2 regions of the Sphingomonas sandaracina genome follow, and region 2 is predicted to be linked to the other one. Evidence: riboswitches for the same ligand, from Rfam matches in the RefSeq annotation. Region 2 holds a riboswitch; the other holds the start of a gene.
The links. Region 2 has a riboswitch for cobalamin ahead of cobW (cobalamin biosynthesis protein CobW). Riboswitches for the same ligand answer to the same signal wherever they lie in the genome.
Positions count from the first base shown of each region.

Region 1: it holds a riboswitch for cobalamin, as region 2 does, so the genes downstream of both, U1707_RS14005 (TonB-dependent receptor plug domain-containing protein) here and cobW (cobalamin biosynthesis protein CobW) in region 2, are expected to answer to the same signal.

Region 1 covers NZ_JAXOJK010000004.1:240,433-252,403, reverse strand. Annotated here, with positions in the region: gene alr (alanine racemase) at 32-1,057, opposite strand; gene U1707_RS14020 (ABC transporter ATP-binding protein) at 1,107-1,886, opposite strand; gene U1707_RS14015 (FecCD family ABC transporter permease) at 1,877-2,845, opposite strand; gene U1707_RS14010 (ABC transporter substrate-binding protein) at 3,027-3,839, opposite strand; gene U1707_RS14005 (TonB-dependent receptor plug domain-containing protein) at 3,836-5,734, opposite strand; cobalamin riboswitch at 5,852-6,065, opposite strand; gene U1707_RS14000 (TonB-dependent receptor) at 6,086-8,152, opposite strand; gene U1707_RS13995 (response regulator) at 8,214-8,900, opposite strand; gene U1707_RS13990 (DUF4118 domain-containing protein) at 8,900-11,590, opposite strand; gene kdpC (potassium-transporting ATPase subunit KdpC) at 11,590-11,971, opposite strand, start outside.
Region 2 covers NZ_JAXOJK010000001.1:200,263-212,233, forward strand. Annotated here, with positions in the region: gene U1707_RS00780 (cobalamin biosynthesis protein) at 1-179, opposite strand, end outside; gene cbiE (precorrin-6y C5,15-methyltransferase (decarboxylating) subunit CbiE) at 176-1,384, opposite strand; gene U1707_RS00790 (cobalt-precorrin-6A reductase) at 1,383-2,132, shown strand; gene cobJ (precorrin-3B C(17)-methyltransferase) at 2,108-2,866, opposite strand; gene cobI (precorrin-2 C(20)-methyltransferase) at 2,863-3,588, opposite strand; gene U1707_RS00805 (precorrin-8X methylmutase) at 3,585-4,214, opposite strand; gene U1707_RS00810 (ferredoxin-like domain-containing protein) at 4,214-5,269, opposite strand; gene cobN (cobaltochelatase subunit CobN) at 5,302-8,562, opposite strand; gene cobW (cobalamin biosynthesis protein CobW) at 8,568-9,605, opposite strand; cobalamin riboswitch at 9,770-10,003, opposite strand; gene U1707_RS00825 (TonB-dependent siderophore receptor) at 10,179-11,971, shown strand, end outside.

The sequences.
Region 1 (11,971 bases), on a different contig from region 2:
TAGCCGCCCGCGGCGCCTTACGGCCCGTTCGTCAGTTCCAAACGCGCGAATAGCGTCCGCCAAGACTGGTCAGCAGTTCATATTGCGACATTGCAGATAGCGCAGCGGCTTCGGGCAATGCGAAGTCCAGCGTGAGCCATTCTCCTTCGCCGGCCTCTGGCATCTTAGTCACGTCGATGGCGACCAGATCCATCGACACGCGGCCGATGACGGGCATCGTGATGCCGCCCGCCGACGCGGCACCAACATTCGAGAAGCCCCGGAAATACCCGTCGGCATAGCCGAGATTGAGGATCGCCACTTCGGTGTCGGTTGGCGCGGCCCAGGTCGCATTGTACCCTACTGTCTCGCCCGCGCGGACGCGGCGGCGTTGCAGGATCTGCGCCTCGGGGACGACGACCTGACGGATCGCATCGGCCAGATCGCCACGCGGGACGCCGCCATACAACGCCAGCCCAGGGCGCGTCAGGTCGAACGCGTAGCCTTCGAGCGCGATGCCGGCGGAGTTCGCCAGGCTCATGCGGCGCGCCGATGTCGCGCCTGCGAGCGCCGCAAACCGATCGCGCTGGCGTGCGTTCATCGGCAAGTCCTCGTCGGCGCACGCTAGATGGCTCATCAGCGTCTCGATGTAGAGGCCGTCGAGCAGGCCGCCTGCGATGTCGTCCGCCGACACGCCGAGGCGGTTCATGCCGGTGTCGACCATGACGTCGCAAGCGCCGCCGCCCGCGGCTTTCCAGTGCGCGACCTGGCCCGCGGTATTCAGGACCGGGCGGGCGAACCCGGCCGAGGCGGCCGCCATGTCCTCGTCGCGGATGCCGTGGAGGACGGACACATTCAGCCCGAGCGGTGCGAGGTCGGCTGCTTCCTGCCAGTTGGAGACGAAGAAATCGCGGCAACCAGCCGCAGCGAGGCGGCGTGCGACCTCGATCGCGCCGAGGCCGTATCCATTTGCCTTGATCGCGGCACCGCACGCGGCGCTCCCGCTCATATTGTCGAGCGTGCGCCAGTTCTGGACGAGCGCGTCGCCATCGAGGCGCAGACGGAGCGGGGCAGGAATATCGATCACCCGGCGCGGGATAGTGCGCCGAACCGGGCGCGTCGACCGTCTATGCCGGTTCGATGCGGCCGACCGGCACGAAGAGACGATTGCCCCCGTCGTCGAGCAGCGCGACCCGCACGCCGAAAACCTCCGCGAGCGAGCTAGGCGTGAGCACGTCGGCGACCGGACCGAACGCCACAACACGACCGTCGGCGATCAGGAGGGCGTCGTCAGCGGTGCGCTGGGCCTGGACGAGATCGTGGAGGACGATCGCCACGCCCGCCCCGCCCGCCGCATAGGTACGCAGGCGGGCGAGCAGGTCGATCTGGTGCGACGGATCGAGGCTGGCGAGCGGTTCGTCGGCCAGCAGCCAGCGCGGTTCCCCGGCCAGCACGCGCGCGAGCAGGACGCGGGCGCGCTCGCCGCCGGACAGCTCGGCGATCGGGCGATCCGCCAGATGCGTCGTCTCCGTATCGTGCAGCGCGCGCTCGATCGCCGCGTGATCGGCAAGCGACGCCCCGGCATGCGCGCCCCGGTGCGGCAGCCGGCCGAGCGCCAAGACGTCGCGCGCGACGATGTTCCAGTGCACCGTCGCATCCTGCGGCAGATAGCCGATCGCGCGCGCCCGCACCCTCGGGTCCATCGACCGCACGTCGTGCGTGTCGAGCCTGACGCTGCCCGACGCATACCCGACGAGCGCGGCCGCGGCCTTGACCAGGGTGCTCTTGCCGGCGCCATTAGGGCCGAGGATCGCGGTCACGCGACCGGGGCGCAGATGCGCGGATATGTCGTGCAGCACGGTGCGCTTGCCGAGCCTGACGCTCAGCCGATCGACGATCAGATCCACTCGCGCCCCCGTTCCCTGAACAGCAGCCCGAGGAAGAACGGCGCGCCGATCATCGCCATCGCAACGCCCAGCCGCACTTCGCCTGCCCCTGGCGCAAGCCGCACCAGGCTGTCGGCGGCAAGGACGAGCGCCGCGCCGCCCAGCGCCGACGGCAGCAGCAACGCGCCGGGTCGGTGCCCGAAAATCGGTCGCAGCATGTGCGGTACGACCAGGCCGACGAAACCGATGACGCCGGTCACGGCCACGCCCGCCCCGACGACGAGCCCGGTTCCCAGCACGACGAGCACGCGGATGCGGCCCATCCGCACGCCGAGCGACCGCGCCGCCACCTCGCCGAGCGACAGCGAATCGAGCGATCGGCCGGTCGTCAGCAGCAGGATCGTACCGAGCAGCATCGGCGGCAGCGCGGATTGCACGTCGGTCCAGCCTCGATCGGTCAGTGCGCCCATCAGCCAGTCCATGACCTCCGCCACCGCATAGGGGTTCGGCGCGATCGAGATCAGGAACGCGGTGAGCGCGCCGGCGAGGCTGGTCAGCACGGTCCCGGCGAGGATGAAGGTGATCGCGCTCGGCGATCGCCAGGTCAGTGCGGCGAGCAACGCGACCGCGCCACCCGCCCCCAGCATCGCCGCCACGAAGATGCCGGGTCCGGTACCGACCCCGAAGACGATCGCGGCCACCGCAGCGAGTGCAGCGACCGACGAGACGCCGACCACCGCCGGGTCCGCCAGCGGATTGCGCAGATACCCCTGCAGCACCGCGCCCGACAGACCGAGCGTCGCCCCGAGCGCGAGGCCGAGCACTGCGCGCGGCAGGCGCAGCTCGAGGATGATCCACCAGCGCGGATCGGCGGAGAACCAGGCGGCCGGCGGCACCCACACCTTGCCGCAGCCAAGCGACAGGCCGAACAGCGCGATCACGAGCGCGCCGAGCGCGAGCAGTTTGAGGGGGCGGGTCATTGTGTCTGGTCCGCAGATGGAGGCGCTCCACGCACGGCCGCCACCCCGGCGAAGGCCGGGGCCCAGTTGGGGGACGATCGTAACTGCGAGCAGCGCTCGATTATTCCGGCCTCTCCAACTGGGTCCCGGCCTCCGCCGGGGTGGTGTTTAGGGATAGCATCCCCAATGCGTCGTGCGTGCATCATACCCCCGCCCGGATCGCGGCGAGCCGCTCGAGTGCACGCGGGATGGTGGGGCCGCCGCAGTTGATGAGCACACGCGGAAACACCGCTTGCGGCGTGGTCGGCAAGAGCCGGTGCCGCAGCGCTGCGCCGCGCCCGACACGCTCGGAGGCGATGACAACATCGGGGGGCCGGGTGACGATCGTCTCCGCCGACAGCGTGCCGGTATGCGTCAGGCCGTAGCGCACCGCCGCGTTGCGCAACCCGACGCGGGTCATCATGTCGTTGAGCAACGTGCTGCCGCCGGTCGCCAGATCGCCGGTGATATACAGCAGGGCGCTGGGCGGATCGGCGGCGCGGCGGCTCCATTTGGCGACGGCGCGATCGATGTCGGCATTGATCCGCGCACCACTGGCCGGCGCGCCGACCGCATCGGCGATCTGCGTGACCTGCGCCTGGCTCTCCGCGATCGAGTCGGGGATGCCGAGCAGCAACGTCTTCAGCCCGGCCCGCGCATACGCCGCCTGCGTCGCCGCGGGCGTATAGGTGCTGGCGATGACGAGATCGGGGTGCAGCGCGATCACTTCCTCCGCGGTGCCGGCGGTCGCGCGAAACCGCCGCGCGACGTCGAGCGGGATCGAGGTGCCGCCCGGATCCTGCGAATGATGGCTGATCGCCGCGATCCGCGATGCGGGCACGATCCGCACCAGCACCGCATCGACGCACGGGTTAGTCGAGACGATCCCCCCGCCGCCGCGTCCGCCCGGCGGCACGGAGCAGCCTCCGAGCGTCAACGCGGCGAGCAACGTCAGGAGGATCGCCTCGCGGCTCACTTCAAGCGCAGCCGGACGCCGCCATAGGCCGCTCGACCATAGGTGCCGTAGCCCGCGATCGTCTGGTACGACGCGTCGGTGACGTTATCGACGCGGCCATAGACGGCGAACCGATCGCCGATCGGGAACTCCGCCCGGACGCCGCCGAGCGCATAGCCATCGAGCCGCACCGCATTGGCGGAGTCGTCGAAACTGTCGCCGACCATCGTAACCGTGCCGCCGATCGACAGCCCGAACGGGAACCGGTAATCGGCGTTGACGCTGGCGGTCTGGGTCGGCCGCCGCGCGAGGGTCTTGCCGAAATCGTCGCCGATCGAGCGGTTTTCGGTGCGGATATAGCTGTAGTTCGCGGTCAGCGTCAGCGCATCGACCGGGCGTAGTGCCAACGTGAACTCGGCACCGTCGGCCTCGGCGCGGGCAATGTTCGCATAGACGCCGAACGGGCGATCGACGCAGATCGAGCCGGTCGTCGCCTGCTCCGCGTCGCTGCACGCGCGGAAGTCGATCTGGTTGCGCGTGCGTCGGTTAAAATAGGTGACGCCGACGCGCGCACGGTTGCCGAGAAACGCCTGTTCCGCGCCGACATCGAAATTGCGCGCCGTTTCCGGATCGAGACCGCGGTTCCCGAAATCCGAGAACAGCTGATACAGGGTCGGTGCCTTGAAGCCTTCGCCATAGCTGGCGCGGAACGTCGTGCCGGTGCGCAACGCCAGCGCCGCGTTCGCGCCGAACGTCGTACGGCTGCCGAAATCGTCGTGATCGTCGTTGCGGACGCCGCCGGTCAGCGTGAGGATATCGACCGGCTTGACGATCAACTGGCCGTAGACGCTGGTGATGCCGGTGTCGGCAGACGCGAACCCGTCACTGTAGCGGCTGTTCTCGCGCTCGACGCCCGCGACGACGCGGACTTGGTCGAGTGGCCGGAAGTCGCCCTGATACTCATAGCGTTCGCTGCGGCCGCGCCCGATGAAGCTCGGGTCCGCGCCGAAGGTCGGATCGTAATTGTCGCGGTTGATGTCGGCGATCGTGAACGCCACGCGATTGTTGAACCGGCCGTCGGCGAAGTTGGCATGAAGACCGGCATAGCCATAGAGTTCCTGGGTCTTCGAATATTCGGGGTCGTCGGCGAGGGCAAAATCGGGTGCCGGGAACCCATCGATGTCGACCTTGCTGTCCGCATAATAGCCGCGCAGGTCGAGGCCGATGCCCGGCGCGAATTCGACGCCCAACCGCCCTGCCGCGCCATATTGGCGGTAGCCATCGCGCTCGGTGCCGCTTGCCGCCGACGAGATGCCGTCGGTCCGCAGATAGCCCCCGGTCAGCGAGCCGGATACCGGCCCCTTCGCGCCCGATACGCCTGCACTCGCGAACACGCCGTCGGCATAACCATATTCGGCGTTTGCGCGCGCCTGCACGCCTTCGGTCGGCGCCGCGGTGATGATGTTGACGACGCCACCGATCGCCTGGCTGCCCCACGGTACCGAGTTGGGCCCGCGCAACACCTCGATCCGCTCGACCGAGCTCGACAGGAGGTTGGCGAAGTTGAAGCCGCCACCGGTCGAGGACGGATCGTTGACGCGGACGCCGTCGATCACGACCAGGGTCTGGTCGGCTTCGGCGCCGCGGATCCGCACGCTAGTCAGCGCGCCGATCGAGCCGTTGCGGGTGACGGTGACGCCGGGCGTGGTCGCGAGCAGATCGGACACCACGGTCGTCTGGCGGCGCTCGATCTCGGCGCGGTCGATCACGGTCACCGCCTGGCCGACTTCGCTCGCGGGTTGCGCGACGCGCGCGGCGGTCACGACCAGTTCGGGCGTATCGGCGTCGGGAACGGCCTGTGCATATGCGGGCGATGCGATCGTCGCGGCGGTCAGGAAAAGAAAGAATTTCGTCATGGGCACGTCCTGAACAAGACCGCCTGCGACCATTCGCAGGGCGGCCAGACGTCTCTCGCGCGAGGATGCCCCGTCACGACGGAGCTACTCGTCCGCGCCGGAGCACCCGCCCGCGCAGTGGATCGACCGTGAGAGGCAGGTCTCCTGGCTTCCGGGTCGCCGCGTCCACCCCGCCTTCCCAGGTCTTCACCCAGTGGCGTATCGGGGTGGCCGCTATCCGGTCACAGTTGCGGGTACAGCGTCGGTCTTGCGGATCGGATCATGACGACCCTCCCGCGCACCGACTTCCCTTTTGATCCCGTCGCCGGGAGCCCTTCACGCGCCCGCCATTAGTCGCAGCCCAGACACGGGTCAACGCAAGCCATAGCGGAGCCCGACCCAGATCGTCCGCGGCGTCGCGCGCTCAACGATGTTGCCGCCGCTGATCCCCGCCTCGACCCGTTCGTTCAGCATGTTTTCGGCACGCAGTTCGGCGATCAGCGACCGCATGACGGGGAGTGCAGCATACGCGTCGAGCGTGGTCGCGGGCGCGAGCACCCGGCTGTTCTGGTCGTCGTCGAACTGCCGGCCGACATGCCGCACGGTCAGCGACAGCGCCGCTGCATCGTGCCGCCAGTCGATCGTCCCCGACACAGCGTCGCGCGGCGTCTGCGCAGGGCGCAGACCGTCAAGCGCCGCGGTGATCCCCGAACCTTCGACGGTCGAATTGGTGTGCGACCAGGATGCCTGCACGCCGAACGGGATAGTCCCCGAAGCCGGCCGATACGACGCATCGAGTTCGAACCCATGTGCGCGGATCGCATCGAGATTCTGACGGACGCGGTAGGTCGTCACGCCAGGAAGGACCTGCGCTGGGCTGGTCGTCGTGACGTTGGCGATCGCGTCCGTCACCCGGTTGTAGAAATAGGTCGCGGCAAGACTCACGCCCGATACAGGCGCCAGCGTGACGCCGCCCTCGACCCCGGTTAGCCGTTCGGGCGACAGCGACGCGTTCGCCGCAGTCGCATCGTTGCCGACGCGGAACGGCCGGTACAGTTCGTTGAGCGTCGGCAACCGCCAGCCGCGATACCCCGCGGCGCGCAGCGTGATCGCCTCGACGGGCTGGTAGGCGATACCCGCGCGGCCAGTCGTCTCGCTGCCGTCGCGGTTGGCATAGCGCTGGTCGGTGAGTGCCGCGCCCCCCGCCAGCGGCCGTTCGGACAAATAGCCGTCGTCGATCGTCCACCAGTCCAGCCGCCCGCCAAGGCTGAAGGTCACATCTCCAGCGACCAGGCTGCCATCGGCGAACAAGCCCGTCGTGGTCGTGCCGCCGCCCGCCTCGCGTCGCCGTGTCGGTACCGCCGCGACGAAGGTGTAGAGTTCCTGCGTCTTGCCGCTGACGTCGCGCAGGTCGGCGCCCAGCCGCAGCGTGATGCTCTTGCCCAGCGGCGGCAGGATCTCGATCCGCCCGCCCAGCCCGGTGGCCGGCGTATTATACTGGTCGAGCGACTGGATCGCGGTCGTTCGCGCGGCATTGATGCTGTTGAAGCTGCTCGCGAACGCGCGCGTCTGCAGATAGGCGAGCGCGGAATAGCCCCAGTCGCCGCGGCCGATCAGCCTGACGCTGGCGTCTGCGCCTTCGCTCTTGTTGTCGGTGAACTCGGACCCACGATCACGCCGGTCGGTGAAGGCGCTGGCGTTCACCTGCAACTCCGTCTTCGCGCCGATCCCGACGACGGTCCTGATCGCGCCCGACGCCTGCTCGTACGGCGCGGGCCGATCGACGATCCCGCGACTGTCGGCCACCGTCGGCGTGAAACCGTCGCCGCGCGCATACGCGCCGGACAGCGTCGCGAACCCGCCCTCGCGGACCAGCGCCGCCGAGCCCTGCGCATCGACCGAGTCGCGACTGCCATAGGCGATGCTGCCCTGGAACGGCGTCAGGTCGCCAGGCGTCGCGCTTTCGAGTTCGACCGTCCCGGCCAGCGCCCCCGGCCCCTGATAGCCACTGCCGCCGCCGCGCGTCACGCGGATGCGACCCAGCCGCCCCGTCGCATAGGCGGGAAACGCGACCCACCCGCCGAACGGGTCCGCCTGCGGTACGCCGTCGAGGATCAGCAGCGCGCGGCTCGACGCATTGCCGCCGATCCCGCGCAACGAAATCCCCTGGCTGGTCGGGTTGGCGCTGCGCGAATCCGACCGGCGGAACTGCTGCAAGCCGGCGACATCGGCGAGCACGCTCTCCAGCCGGTTGCTGGCATTGGCGTCGATCCGATCGCGCTCGATCGTGACGATGTCATAAGCGCGGTCACCCGGCGCCGGCGCCAGCCCGCGCCCGGTCACGACGATATCGGGTGCAGGTTCGGGGGTCGATTGCGCGACGGCAGCGCCGGACGACAGGAGGACGCAAACGAGTGCAGAGATCGGAAGGCGAATCATCGCCGGCGCATGGCAGCTTTACCCCGTCTCTGGAAAGCGGGCAGACCGGCCCGATCGTCGTTCAGCTATCGGTGCGCAGACGGTAGCCGACCCCGAGTTCATTGGCGATCACGCTGCCGACCGGATCCGGCGCCTCGAGTTTCTGGCGCAGGTTGCGGATCACGATGCGGAGATATTCGATCCGCGGATCCTCGTCGCCACCCCAGGCCGCGGCGATGATCCGGTCGTGCGTGACGACCCGCCCGCTATGCCGCGCCAGCACCGCGAGCACCTCATGCTCCTTGCGCGTCAGATGCAGTTCCTCGCCATCGCGCGTGACGAGGCGGCGATCGAGGTCGATCGTGACATTGCCGGTGTGAACAAGCTTCGGCGCGGTGTCGGCGGTGGCCTGATGCCGCAGCGCGACGCGCAACCGGGCGAGCAGTTCGTCGCTGTCGAACGGCTTGGTGACGAAATCGTCGGCGCCGAGATCGAGCGCAGCGACTTTCTCGTCGGTCGCGTCGCGCGCGGACACCACCAGGATCACCGCATCGCCGTCGCGCCGCAGCACCGGGATCAAGCTGAGACCATCGCGGTCGGGCAACCCCAGGTCGAGCAGGATCGCGCTGGGGTGTTCGGCCGCCGCGCGGGCGATCGCACTGCGCGCGTCGACCGCTTCGACCACCGCATAGCCGGCGCGTTCCAGCGTGTTGCGGAGCAGGCGACGGATCGAGATTTCGTCGTCGACGACCAGGATCTTCGCGGGCATCAGATCGCGCTTTCGGGTGCGACGTTGCGCACGATGAGAGGGGACGGGAACACCAGCGTGAACGCGGCGCCGGGTTCGTCGACGCGATTGCCGGCTTCGACCATCATTCCCATCGCCTCGGCGAAGGCCTTGACGATGGCAAGCCCCAACCCGGTCCCGACGATCTCGCGGTCCGATCCTTCGAGCCGCCGGAACGTCTCGAACACCTCGGCCTCGCGGCCCGGCGGCAGGCCCGCGCCGTGGTCGAGCACCGCCAGCCTGAGTTCGCCGTAGCGATGCCGCCCCTCGACGACGATCTCGGTACCCGGGTTGCCGTAGCGCCCGGCATTGTCGAGCAGGTTGAGCAAGCAATGATGCAGCAGCTGCGGATCGACCCGGACCAGCGGCAGGTCGGGCGGCACGTCGAGCCGGACCGCATGCCCCTCCAGCGCACGGCGCGCGTCGTGCGCGGCGCCGGCGACCGCATCGCTGAGATCGGTCGCCTCGATGTTGAGCTTGAGCGCCCCCGCCTCGACCCGCGCCATGTCGAGCAGGTTGGCGACGAACCGGTTGAGCCGCGCCGCCTCGGTCTTGATCGTCGCGATCAGGTCGGGGGTGGCACCGTGATCGAGTTCGTTCGCCGCGGCGATCACCGCGGTCAGCGGCGTGCGCAGATCGTGGCTGACCGACGACAGCAGTGCCGCACGCAGCCGATCGCGCGTCCGCACCGCGTCGACATCGCGCATCTCGGTCTCGAGCCGCAGCCGTTCGAGCACCAGCGCGGATTGATCGACCAGACTGGTGAGCAGCGGCAGTTGATCGGCGCGGACCGGATCGCCGCTGTTCTCGCGCGCGATGCCTAGCACCGCGAGCGTCCGCCCGCCCGCCTTGACCGGCTGGAACAGCCATTCGGACGCGGCCAGCGTCGCCGACCCCTTGCCCGCCGCCGCGCCGGCATCGAACGCCCAGTTCGCGGCGGCCAGATCCATCGTGTCGAGCCGGTAATCCGCGGTGCTCGCGGCCTGCACGGTCAACCCGGCGCCGGTCGTCGGGGCGAGCAGGACCGACTGCACGGCGAACACCTGCGCGACGTCGTCGCAGATCATCCGCGCCGCCACCGCGGGATCGTTGATCGCACTCAGTTGCCGCAGGAACCCCGCCAGCGTCGCGTTGGTCTGCGCGCTCGCCGCCGCGAGGTCGGCCTGCGCCCGCACCCGCGAGGTGAGTTGGCTGGTCGCGATCGCGACGCCGAGCAGGACGAAGATCGAGATCAGGTTCTCGGGATTGCTGATGCTCAGCGTGCCGACCGGCGGCAGGAAGAAGAAGTTATAGGCGAGGCTGGACGCGATCCCGGCGAACAGCCCGGTGCGCAACCCGAACAGGCTGGCCGCCACCATCACCGGCAGCAGGTACAGCAGCGCGACGTTGCCGAGATCGAGGATATGGAACAACGCGCTGGCGACCGTCGTGATCGCGGCGACCAGCGCCAGCGTGATGGCATAGCCGGTCGGCGAGCCCCAACCCGCCTTCGACCGCCGCCACGCCAGCGCGGAGGTCCTGGTTTCGGTTTCCATCGGCAGGACGTGGACGGTGACTCCGCTCGTACCGCGGATCAGCCGATCGACGATCGATCCGTGGATGAATTCAAACGCGCGCGAGCGGCGCGACTTGCCGACGACGAGCTGCGTCGCGCGCGCGTGGATCAGGAAGCCCTGGATACCCTCGACCACCGACGCGGCCGGCACCGTCGCGACCGCCGCCCCGAGTTGCGTCGCCAGCGTCATCGCTGCGGCGACGCGCTGATGCTGAACATCGGTGAAGTGCGCGGTGCGCGGCGTTTCGATGAACAGCGCCGTCCACGGGCCGTGCAACCCGTCGGCGACTCGCTTGGCCGCGCGCACCAGGCCGTCGACGCCGGGCAGTTCGTTGATCGCGACGACGATCCGGTCGGTGCCCGCCCATGTCCCGCCGATGCCGATCGCGCGGACATGATCGAGCATCTGCGCGTCGACCGCCTGCGCAGCCCGGCGCAGCGCGAGTTCGCGCAACGCCGACAGGTTGGATTTGGAGAAGAAATGACTGAGCGCGCGGGTCGCCTCGTGCGGCAGATAGACCTTGCCCGCCTTCAGCCGCTCGATCAGCTCGTCGGGCGGGATATCGACGACCTCGATCTCGGCGAGTTCGAGGATGCGGTCGGGAACGGTCTCGCGCACCCGGACACGCGTGAAACTGGCGACGATGTCGTTGAGGCTCTCGACGTGCTGGATGTTGATCGTCGAATAGACGTCGATTCCCGCCGCCAGCAGTTCCTCGACATCCTGATAGCGTTTGGGATGGCGGCTGCCGGGGGCGTTGGTATGCGCGAGTTCGTCGACGAGCGCGAGCCGGGGCGCGCGGGCGAGGATCGCGTCGATGTCCATTTCGGCCAGGACGCGCCCTTCATAGGCGACGTCGCGACGCGGGACGATTTCCTGTCCGCGCGTCAGCCGTTCGGTTTCGACCCGGCCATGCGTCTCGACGATGCCGATGACGACGTCGACACCGTCGCGCCGCCGTGCCGCGCCTTCGGACAGCATCTCGAAGGTCTTGCCGACCCCCGGTGCCGCGCCGAGGAAGATCTTGAGCTTCCCCCTCCCCTCCTGCTCGGCCTGACGCAGGAGGGCATCCGGATCCGGACGATTGTCGCTGTTGCCCGGATCGCTGACCGGCATCAGCGCGGCAGGGCGTCCAGCGCGCGGTTCATCGCCAGCACGTTGACGTGCGGTTCGCCCAGGATCGACGTCTCGGTCGCGGTGGCGACGATCGTCCTCACCCGGTCGACCGGAATGCCGCGGACCCGCGCGATGCGCGGTGCCTGGACGGCGGCGGCGGCCGGCGACAGATCGGGATCGAGCCCCGACCCGCTCGCGGTGACGAGGTCGGCGGGCAGCGGCCCGGTCACCCCTTCGGCGCGGCGCTTGGCGACGTCGGGCGTCACCCGGTCGACCAGCGCGTGCGAAGCCGGGCCGAAATTGGACCCCGACGACGCCAGCCCGTCATAGCCCTTGCCCGCGGCGGACGGGCGGGTCTGGAAATACCGGTCCCCGACGAAC
Region 2 (11,971 bases):
GGCGTCACCGCGATCAGAGGCAGGTCGAGTTTAGCAGCGAGCGGCGCGAGCAATGCCGTCTTGTCATGGGGCGCAGCGAGTGCCGTCACCGCAGGATGGCCGCTCTGCGCAAGCGCGAGCGCGGTCTCGCACGCTGCCATATCGGCCGCGGCACGAAAGCCGAAACCTGCGACGATCATAGCGTGACGCTCCATTGCACGACGGGATACTGCGCGCGCCAACCGCGGCGCGTGCCAAGCGGCGCCGCTTCGGCCAGTTCGATCCGTAGAAGCGTGCCGCCCTTGGCCGCATGCCACTGTGTCAGCAGGGCCTCCGACTCCAGCGTGACGGCGTTCGCGACCAGACGCGTAGCTGCATCGAGCATCGTCCATAGTCGTTCCAGCAAGGCGTGCGACAGCCCCCCGCCGACGAAGACTACATCGGGCAGGGGGAGGCCCTCGAGACCGTCGGGCACCCGCGCGTTCACCACCCGAAGCCGGTCGACCCCCAGCGTTGCCGCGTTGAGGCGAACCCGGTCGGCACGAACCGCATCGGCCTCGAAAGCGACCGCCTCCGTAGAGGGGTGCGCCAAGAGCCATTCGATGCCGATCGACCCAGATCCGGCGCCGATGTCCCATAGGCGTTCGCCCGGCCTGGGCGCGAGGGCAGAGAGCGTCAGCGCCCGGACTGGTCGTTTCGTGATCTGCCCGTCATGCTCGAACCAGTGATCCGGGCGTCCGGCCGCGCAGGGCAGCACGGCACCGTCGCCCGACACCGATATACCGACCGCCACGGGATGCGCGATGTCGGAAATGTCGAACGTGGCGGCAGTGGTTCGGCGGATGCGTTCGAACGGACCACCAAGCGATTCCAGGATCCACAGCGTGCTGGCGCCGAACCCAACCCCGTCGAGATATCGTGCTAGCAGCCCGACTGCCGTGCCGTCGCGTACCAGGACTATCGCCTGCCGCCCCGGCGCTAGGATCGGCCGCAACCGTGTGAACGGTGCGGCGTGCAGCCCAACACAGGCCGTGTCGTCGATCGACCAGCCTAGCCGGGCTGCGGCGAACCCGAACGTCGACACGGCGGGATGCGCGACCCATTCGTCGCGGCGCAGATGGCGGGCGATGACCGTACCCGCGCCGAACCAGAATGGATCGCCCGATACCAGCATCACCACACGACGCCCCCGCTGTTCGAGCAGGAGCGCGATGCCGTCCTCGAACGGTATCGGCCAGGGCAGGACATCACATGGGAGATCTGGTAGGAGCGCGAGGTGTCGCGTCGCGCCGGTCACCAGATCGGCGTGGTGGATCGCGGTACGGCTTGCAGACGACAGGCCTGCCGGTCCATCCTCGTTGATCCCGACAATCGTCAGCCACGGACTTCGTTCAATCTCAGCCATGCCGTCCATCCTGATCCTTGGCGGCACGACCGAAGCCAGTGCACTCGCGTCCGCTCTTGGGGCTCGCGGCATTACGGCGGTGCTCAGCTATGCCGGCCGCGTCGCCAATCCGAAGCCGCAGCCGGTGCCCGTGCGGATCGGCGGGTTTGGTGGCGTCGATGGCCTCGCGGCCTATCTTCGTCGAAACCGAATAACCCATCTGGTCGATGCCACGCATCCCTTCGCAGCGCAGATGACCCGCCATTCCCTTGCCGCGGCGGCTCAAGCCGGTGTCGCGCATCTTGCTTTCACACGGCCGGCATGGGCGCCGGAGGACGGCGACACATGGCAGAGCGTCGGCGATATCGACGCGGCCGTTGCTGCGTTGGCGGGGCCGCGTCGGCGCGTGATGTTGGCGCTCGGCCGCATGCAAGTCGACGCGTTCGCCGCGCAGCCGCAGCATCGCTATCTGCTGCGCTTCGTCGATCAGCCCGATCGGGCGATCGGATTGCCCGATCATCACGTCGTCGTCGACCGCGGACCGTTCACCGTCGCACGCGACCTGACGCTGATGCGGGAGCAGTCGATCGACGTCGTCGTATCCAAGAATGCGGGAGGTTCGGGGGCAGTGGCCAAGGTGATCGCGGCGCGCGCGCTGGCACTGCCCGTGCTCATGATCGAGCGTCCCGTCCTGCCCGCCCGGACCGAAGTCTGCGCCGTCGAGGAGGTGCTTCGCTGGCTCGGTCACGACGCCGATCTCGGTGTGTAGAGGAATGGCGTGCCGGCGCGCGTGATCATGCGCGTCGAGCTCGACCCGACGATGACGACCGTCCGCATATCCGCCATCTCCGGCAGTGCATCGGGCAGGGCGACGATTTTCAGATTTTCGTCCGGCGTGGATACGGCACGAGCGAACAGCACCGGCCGCGTATCGGCGCAGGTATCGCGCAGGATCGCCAGCGCCGTGCCGAAGCCGTCGGGACGCGCCCTGGAACGGGGATTGTAGAAGGCGATCGCAAAATCCGCTTGTGCCGCCAATCGGATCCGGCGCTCGATCAGCGCCTGGGGCTTGAGATTGTCGGACAGGTTGATCGCACAGAAATCATGGCCCAACGGCGCACCGACCCGCGCACTGGCGGCGAGCATCGCGGTGATCCCCGGCAGCACACAGATATCGAGCGCGCGCCATGCCGGTGGTCCGTGCTCGATGGCTTCGAACACCGCCGCCGCCATCGCGAAGACGCCTGGGTCCCCCGAGGAGACGACCACGACCTTTTGCCCTCCATGCGCCAATGACAATGCGTGGTGTGCGCGATCGAGTTCGACGCGGTTGTCGGACGGATGAAGCGTCAACCCCGGGCGCGGTGCGACGCGCGCGACATAGGGGATGTAGCCGATGACGTCGGTCGCCTCGGTGAGAGCGGCCGTGACCTGCGGGGTGATCAACGCCGCGTCGCCCGGCCCGAGCCCGACGATCGCCAGCGATCCGGCAACAGCCGTCACGGTCTGCGCCCCTGGCCGTGGATCAACACGATGGCGAAATAGGGGGCGATACTGGCGGCATCGGCGAGGCGCGTGACGCGCTGGTCCGGCATCGCGGCATATTCCACCAGCCATGCCGAATCCTCGCGGCCAGCCGCCACGACCGCCCGCCGCAGCTTGGCGAGGTGTCGCCCGATCTTCATCACGACCAGCGCGTCGGTATCGCGAATGCGCCGCGTGAGATCCTCCTCGGATAGCGTCGCGGTCAGCACCGTCAGCACGTCGTCGCCCCAGGTAATCGGCACGCCACTCGCGGTCCATGCGCCCGACATGCCGGTGATCCCCGGCACCACGCAGACCGGCGCGATATCGGACAGCCGCGAGTGCAGATGCATGAACGATCCGTAGAAAAACGGGTCGCCTTCACACAGGACGACCACCTCCTCGCCGGTCCGCGCAAGCGCCGCCAGATGCTGGGTGCAGTCGGCATAGAAGGCCGCAAGCAGGCCGCGGTAGCGAGGGTCGGATGTCGGGATTTCGGTCGTGACCGGGTATTCCATCGCGTATTCGACGGCGTCAGCACGCAGCATGCCGTCGACGATGCGTCGCGCCTGGCCGGGTTTGCCGGCCTTGCGGAAGAACGCGATGTGACGCGCACCGCGCACGAGGCGGTCGGCCCGGACACTCATCAGGTCCTGCGCACCCGGGCCGAGACCGACACCGTGGATCGTCCCGATCGTCATTCGGCGTAACTGGCGAGCGCGTTGATCGCCGCCACGGTGATCGCGCTGCCGCCCATCCGGCCTTCGACGACAACGCACGGCACCGGCTGTTCGCCCCAGAGCGCGGCCTTCGACTCCACCGCGCCGACGAAGCCGACCGGGCATCCGATGATCGCGGCGGGACGCGGACATTCCGGGTCCTCGAGCATGTCGAGCAAGTGGAACAAGGCGGTCGGCGCATTCCCGATCGCGACAAGCGCCCCCGCCAGATGTGGCCGCCACAACTCGAGTGCCGCAGCCGACCGGGTGGTCGCCAAGGCGCGCGCGAGCTCGGGCGTTTCGCTGTCATGAAGCGTGCAGATCACCGGGTTCGCCGCAGGCAGTCTTGCGCGCGTGATACCCTCGGTCACCATGCGCGCGTCGCACAGCACCGGTGCGCCGGCGGACAGCGCGGCCCGTGCGCTGACGGCGAATGCGGGCGAGAAACGGATATGCTCAGCCAGGCCTACCAGCCCGGACGCGTGGATCATCCGTACCGCCACCGGTTCCTCGTCCACCGAAAACGCCGTCAGGTCTGCTTCGGCGCGGATCGTCGCGAACGACTGACGATAGATGGCGGCGCCGTCGGTCTCGTAGATATGCGGCATCAGGTGGCTCCGAAATGGGCGAGGACGGCAGGCGCGTCGAGACCGGCGAGGAAAGGGGGATCGCCCGCGCGCGCAGCGAAGCCGAGATCGAACCGTCCGCCATTGCCGGTCAGGACCACATCGGCGGCGATCGACCGCGCGCATCCCTTGGCACAGCCCGACACGTGCAGTCGGCCAGTGACCTTGTGTGCGAGGCGGAGGGCAAGGTCACGCGTTGCGACGCTGGCGTGCGGGCAGGCGGGGGCGCCGACGCAGGCGTCCACGCGAACCGTCGCGGGGTCTGCGTCGCCAGCGAGCGAGACGCCGGGTGTTCCGCCCTCGACGAGGATGGTTCGCCACGGCGTCACGCGGATCGCGCTTGCGCCGCTTGCTTGCATGAAAGCTGCCAGCGCGGGTGCGTCGATCCGTCCGAACGGCAGGCCGTGCGGGACGCCGACCGTATGATCGGGCTTTGCGGTCGTCGGCTGCGACCGGACCGCTGCGATCATCGGCAAAGCGGCAGTATGTCGCGCCATCCGTCCCGCGGTCGCGCCGCCCGTGTCGACGAACCAGTGGGCCAGTGCGATCAGCGCATCGACTTCGCCGCCGACCGCAACGCGTGCTCCCTGATCGCGACCATCGGCGCGCAGCATCAAGTCACCGTCGCTGCAGCGCTCGATGCGAAAATCGGCAGGGTCGTCGCGCAGCACCGGAGCACCGCCGGCATCGATCGCGAAGCCGACCTTGCCGGGCAGCTCGGGCAGTTCGGACAGGCGATCGGCCAACTCGGTCGCGATCCGGTAGGTGTCGTCGCCGACGCGCCAGTCGGGGTCGACCAGGATCGCGCGACGGGCCTCGGTGAGCGGGTCCGGATCGACCAGACCCAGGTCGCACAGTCGGGCGACGAGCGGCTGCCAGGCCTCGACGCCGCGGATCTGGAGGTTGGCGCGGTTGGTCGCATCGATCTGGCCGTTACCGTACGTGGTCGCAGCCTCGCACAGCCCGAGCACCTGTTCGCGGATCAGCCGGCCCAGCCGCGGGCGGACGCGGACCAGCAAGCCGTCCCCGGCCGCCATGGGGCGCCAAGCCGTCGGGCACCAGCCGCGGATCACCCTGTAATCTCCAACTGCGCGAGGATCGAGTTGCGTCGCGTGGTCCACAGGCCCGAGGCGTGAAGCGCGGCGAAGCGCTCCTCGAGCGCTGCGAGCGCTTGCGGATTGGCGTTCGCCATAAACGCCCTCACATCGTCGCGCGCCAGCGTCGCATCGTAATACAGATCGATCGACTGCGGCGACACGGCGTCCGCCAAATGCGCGAACGACCCGAGATGATCGAGCGTGGCCGCGAGTTCCGCCGCGCCGCGAAAGCCATGCCGCATCATCCCGGCGACCCAGTCCGGCTGCGCGGCACGGGCGCGAACGACGCGGGCGATTTCCTCGCGCAGGGACCGTGCGCGGGGGCGCTCGGGATCGGTGGCGTCGAGATGGTAGAGCGCGGCGGCGCCCCCCGAGAGTGTCTTTGCCGCCGCAAAACCGGCTTCGTGCGCAGCATAATCGGCGGCCAGCAGCAGGTCGGTCTCGGGCAGGTCCTGGACATGGACGAAACTGTCGGCGGCAGCGACGCGACGACGGATACCGCCGGTGTCGAGGCGGTCGCCGCCGTCGAGGGCGTATGCCGAGGCCGCGAGCCACGCTTCGCCGGCGGCCAGCCGAGCCTCCGGCGTGTAGGTTTCTCCCAGATCGTCCATGCGGACGCCGTAGCGTCCGGGGGCAGGACCATAGACGCGCGGGGTCGGCGGGGCTTCGACGAACGGGTTCAGATCCGCGGGCTCGTCGCGGCCGGCAATCGCGCGGACGGCTTGGCCGAACATCGTGCACAGGCTGGGGAAAGCGTCGCGAAACAGCCCAGACACGCGCAGGGTTACGTCGATCCGCGGGCGGTCGAGGCGCATCAGTGGCAGGATTTCGATTCCGGTCACGCGCTGCGACGCCATGTCCCACACCGGTTCGGCGCCAAGCAGGTGGAGTGCCATCGCGAACTCTTCGCCGGCGGTGCGCATCGTCGCCGATCCCCACAGGTCGACCACCAGCCCCTTGGGGTAATCGCCCTGGTCTTGCAGGTGACGGCGGATCAGCTCCTCGGCCAGCAGCACGCCTTGCGCGTGCGCGGACCGCGACGGCACCGCACGCGGATCGGTGGTGTACAGGTTGCGCCCGGTCGGCAGCACGTCGGATCTACCACGCCACGGCGACCCCGAAGGTCCTGACGGAACACGGCGGCCGGCGAGCGCGGCAAGCAGGCCGTCACGCTCCGCATCGCCATGCGCGCCCCGCCCGAACACATGCAGTCCGTCGCCGAACCGGCTGTCCTTCACGTCGCAGACGAACGTGTCGATCCGCGTGACGACGTCCGCCGCCGTTGCCGCCTGCGCCAGCCCCAGCGTATCCTCGAGACCCAGCGCGTTCGCCTCGTCCAGGATGTCCGCCTGCAATCGGCCGCGCCGCGCCGGATCGAGCCCGTCGGCATTGGAAAACTCATCGAGCAAGGCTTCGAGACGATCCATCCCCACGCCGCTTTTCGCGCCGACCATCGGCGGCGGAACATGCCCCAGCGTAACCGCCCCGATCCTGCGTTTCCCCTGTGCCGCCTCGCCGGGATCGTTGACGATGAACGGATAGATCACGGGCATCGCGCCGGTCAGTGCCTCGGGCCAGCACGCGTTCGACAGCGCGACGGCCTTGCCCGGCAGCCATTCGAGCGTGCCGTGCGCCCCGACATGGACCACCGCATCGGTCCCACGCGCCTGCAACCACAGATAGAACGCGACATAGCCGTGGCGTGGGCACCGCGAGAGGTCGTGATATTCCTCGGTCCGGACGTCGGATCGTCCGCGCTCGGGCTGAAGCGCGACCAGCGCGGTACCGACCGACAGCGCCGCGAACCGGAACGCACCGGCGTGGACGGCGGGATCGTCCTCCGGTTCGCCCCATACGGCGACCAGTTCGGCTTGCAGCGAGGCGGGCAGGGCGGCCAGCGCAACGCGGTACGCGGCGACCGGCCAGTCGATATGCCGCGATCCGAGCGCAGTCGCCAGATCGTCCGCAGGACCCAGCGCATACCCGGCGTGCGCCAGATCCGCCAGAATCGCATCGACCGACGTCAGGGCATCCAGCCCGACCGCGTGCGCCATCTGGTGCGCTTTGCCGGGATAGGTCGACAGGATGATAGCCGGACGTCGCTCGGCTGCAGGCTTGGCCGCCAGCGCGATCCAGCCGTCGACCCGCGCGGCGATGGCATCGACGCGCTCGGCATCGGCGCAGTGCTCCCGGCGCGCATATTGCAGGTCGAGGTCGGGCGAGGCCGCTTCCTTGAAGCTTACGACGCCCGCGAAGATTCGTCCGTCGACCTCGGGCAGGACCACATGCATGGCTAGGTCGGCAGGGGACAGACCGCGAGGCGCATCGCGCCACGCGGCTCGATCGGACGTCGCCAGCGCGACCTGGAAGACGGGGACGTTCGCCCCGTCGAGCGGTGTCGTGTCGTCGTTGCCCCTGCCCGAAAACGCGGTAGCGTTCACGATCGCGACGGGGCCGAGCGCGCCTACCCAGCGTCGCAACCAACCGCTGCCGTCACCGTCCTTCAACGACGGCACGAACAACCCCAGCACGTCGTATCCGCGCGAGGTGAACGCGCCAAGCAACGCGGCGACCGGATCCAGGTCCTGCGCCGTCAGATAGGATCGATAGAACACCAGCAGGATGCGCGGCTTCGACGACTGGAACAGGAATGCCGCCGGGCAGGCGATGCCAGCGTCCGGTCGCCATCCGCCGACTGACGGCATTTCGCCCGCCGTCCGCTTCGTTTCGGCATGCAGACCCGATGCGGAGGCGAACTGCGCCAGCGCCTCGCGTGACGCACCCGCACCGCCGGTATCGCATAGCGTCGACAGGCGCCGCAACAGCGCGACCGGAACGGTGGATGCCGCGTCCAGCCGGCGGTCGTGCCGGCCGTCGGCGGGAAGCACGGCTAGCGCGATCCCGCGGCGCCGGGCCAGCGCTTCGACTTGCTGGAGCCCGTACGACCAATAGGCCGTCCCGCCGATCAGCCGGATCAGGATCGCCTTCGCACCGGCCAGCGTCCGCTCGACATAGGTATCGACCGACAGCGGATGCGTAAGGTCGGCAAGATTGGCGAGACGCAGGCTTGGCACTGCATCGCCCGCCGCGACGGCCTCGTGCCACCCGGCGCTGAACGCGGCGAGATCGCTGTCGGAGAACGACAGTATGACGAGATCAGCGGTGCTCTGGCCCAGGTCCTGGGGGACAGCGCTCTCCTCCAGTCCGTGGCTTTCGCGGAAGACGACGTGCACCTGGATCAGGCTCCCAAGGCTTCCCCGATCACGTCCGGATCGAGCCGTCCCCGCTCGGCGATGACGACCAGTCGCGTGCGACGCGGCTCGTCGGCGCGCCATGGCCGATCGTAATGCGCGCGGACCCGCGCCCCGACCGCCTGCACGAGCAACCGCATCGGCTTGCCCGCGACGGCGGCGTAGCCCTTCACGCGAAGGACATCGCCGCCGGCGCCCAGCGCCTCGATCCGCGTGGTCAGTGCCGCGGGGTCTTCGACCGTGTCCCATTCGACGACGATGCTGTCGAAATCGTCGTGCTCGTGATCGTCCTCGCCGTCATGATGCGAGGGACGCGCGGCGATGTCGTCTTCGGCCGCCGCGCCGAGCCCGAGAACGACGCGCGGGTCGACGATACCGTCGACCAGTTCGACGATCGGCAACGGTCGTGCAGTCTCCGCAGCGATCACGGCGCGTGCCGCCGCGATGCCGTCCGGGCCGGCAAGGTCGCATTTGGTCAGCAGGATCAGGTCGGCACAGGCGAGTTGATCCTCGAACACTTCCGACAGTGGCGTTTCATGATCGATGCTCGGGTCGGCGGCGCGCTGCTCGTCGACCGCGGCCAGATCCGGCGCGAAGCGACCCGCCGCGACCGCTTCGGCATCCGCCAGCGCGATGACGCCGTCGACGGTGATCCGCGACCGGATCGCCGGCCAGTCGAACGCCTTCAACAGCGGCTTGGGCAATGCGAGGCCGGACGTCTCGATCAGAATATGGTCGGGTCGGGGATTAAGCGCGAGCAACGTCTCCACGGTCGGGATGAAGTCGTCCGCGACGGTGCAGCAGATGCAGCCGTTCGCGAGTTCGACGACGTTCTCGGCCGGGCAATCGGGGATCGCGCAACCCTTGAGGATGTCGCCGTCCACCCCCAGCGTGCCGAATTCGTTGACGATCACGGCAAGGCGACGTCCGCCCGCGTTGCGGATCAGATGGCTGATCAACGTCGTCTTGCCCGCGCCGAGAAAGCCGGTGACGATGGTAACGGGAATCTTGGACAGATCGGGCATGCTAGTCTCCTCGCGCCGTGCGACGATGGGCGGGACCTGCATGATCATCGACGCGCGACGCTGGACGGGCGCGAATGCCCATGCCACGCACCGATGCAGCTCCAGCCGCATAGGTTCGTCGCTCAGACGGAGAACCGTGCCGCGGCCATCCCCTGGACCAAGGCAAGAGCGACCCATCGCCGGCAGGTCTCCTGGCTCACGGGTCACAGCTCGAATGCGCGGCCTTCCCAGAATGCGCGACGGGCGCAGGGTCCAGTGGCGGCCTCCTTCTTGCGAAGGACGCGTGGCACTCTCGCTCACCGCTTACAGTTGCAGGGACAGCCGCGGATTTGGGGACGAACCCCGCACCGCATTCCCATTCAAGCCTTTCGCAAGGCACCGGCGCGATCAACAAGGTCCGGCTCAGCCGGTCCTTGTCCGTCGCTTAGCGCACGCCCGACAGATTGCCAATTCGCGATCGCGATCAAATTCCGCACGTCGCTACCTTGGCCGCAAAACATGACATGAATGTTAGATTGATAGTGACTCGCAAAAGCGACTGCGGTAGAGGCCTCGACATTGAAGGGGTTCAGCATGAGTTTTATGAGCGTATTGTTGGCTGGCGCCGCGCTGGTCGGAGAGCCTGCGCGTATAGCCGAAGATAAAGCGGTTCGGTCGGACGAACTGACTGTGCCGAACGAAGATCAGAAGTCGGACGAAATCCTCGTCGTCGGAAAGAGTTACGGTCGCGAAATCGGCAAGACCGTAACGCCGCTCAAGGATACGCCCAATACCGTCACGGTGATCGAGCGCGAACAGATCGAGGCGCAGAACCTGTTCACGCTCGAAGACGCGCTGACCGCCACCAACGGCATCACCGTCAACGGCGTCGGCAGCGAGGATCCGTCGTTCCTGTCGCGCGGGTTCATCATCAACAATTACCTGATCGACGGCGTTCCGACGTTCTCCCTAGGCTTCCCGGCGGTGGTGCCCGACCTGTTCTTCTACGATCGGCTCGAGGTGCTGCGTGGCCCGGCCGGACTGTTCAGCGGTTCCGGGAACCCCGCGGGCAGCATCAATCTGGTGCGCAAGCGCCCGCTCGATACGACCAGGGTCCAGGCGAGCGCAGGCTATGGCAGCTACGACAACGTCCGGCTCGAACTCGACGTATCGACGCCGATCGGCCCGAAGGCCGGCATCCGCGTCGGGGCCATGCTGCACGATCAGGACCAGTTCTTCGACACCGCGCACCGCAACCGCGTCGGCGCGTTCGCGACCGGATCGCTCGAGATCGGCGATCGCACGACGCTGACGGTCGGCGGGAACTATGATCGTTTCCGCCCGGCGGTCCAGTCGGGCCTGCCCGGCATCATCGGCGGTGCCGACGGCAGCGACGGGCAGTTGCTCGACATTGACCGGTCGACCTATCTCGGCGCCGACTGGAACCGGTTCGAGAGCAAGAGCTGGACCGGGTTCGCCGAACTCACGCACAAGGTGAGCGACCGCTGGACGCTGCGCGCGACCGGGCTGTTCACCGATGTCGATCGGGTGGACATCTACAGCTATATCGGCAGCCAGCCGGTCACCGCCACCAACGGCGTCACCAGCCACATCGCCTATCGCGGCGACAGCAAACAACGGACGCGGTCGTTCGACTTCAACGGGATCGGCAGCTTCCCCCTGTTCGGGCGCGACCAGACGCTGATCCTGGGTGCCGATTATCAGGCAAGCTCGGGGACGGCGTTCGCCACCAGATTGTCGAACTATGCGAGGATCGACGTGTATGATCCGGTATCCCCGGTCGAACCGCCACTCGATCCCTACGGGGCGCTGCCCTATTATCCGGTACAGGGTACCGGCGCGACCTGTCCCGACAGCGGCACCGCGATCACGCCCGCACCGGCTAATTGTGTGCTGCAGGTCTATGGCGGCTCGGGGACCGACGTCGAGCAATACGGCCTGTACGGCCAGATGCGCCTGAGCCCGATCGCGGGGCTGACATTGGTCGGGGGTGGTCGTTTGACGTGGTGGGACACGACCCTGACGACGCTCCTCACGCCCACCGGGCCGCTGCCCGCCGCGTCGCGCTACGGGTACGACAATCGCTTTACGCCGTATGCCGGCATCGTCTGGGACGTCACGCACGCGCTCAACGTCTATGCGAGCTATGCCGACAGTTTCACGCCGCAAGCGCCGCCGGTCGGCCGGACGCGGCCCGATGGACGTCGGATCGAACCGCTGACCGGCAAGCAGTTCGAGGCGGGGACCAAGCTGTCGCTGATGGGCGACCGGCTGTTGCTGTCCGCTGCGGCGTATCAGATCATGCAATCGAACCGGCTGTTCAACGATCCGGACCTGCCGACCAGCGTCCTCCAGATCGGCAAGGT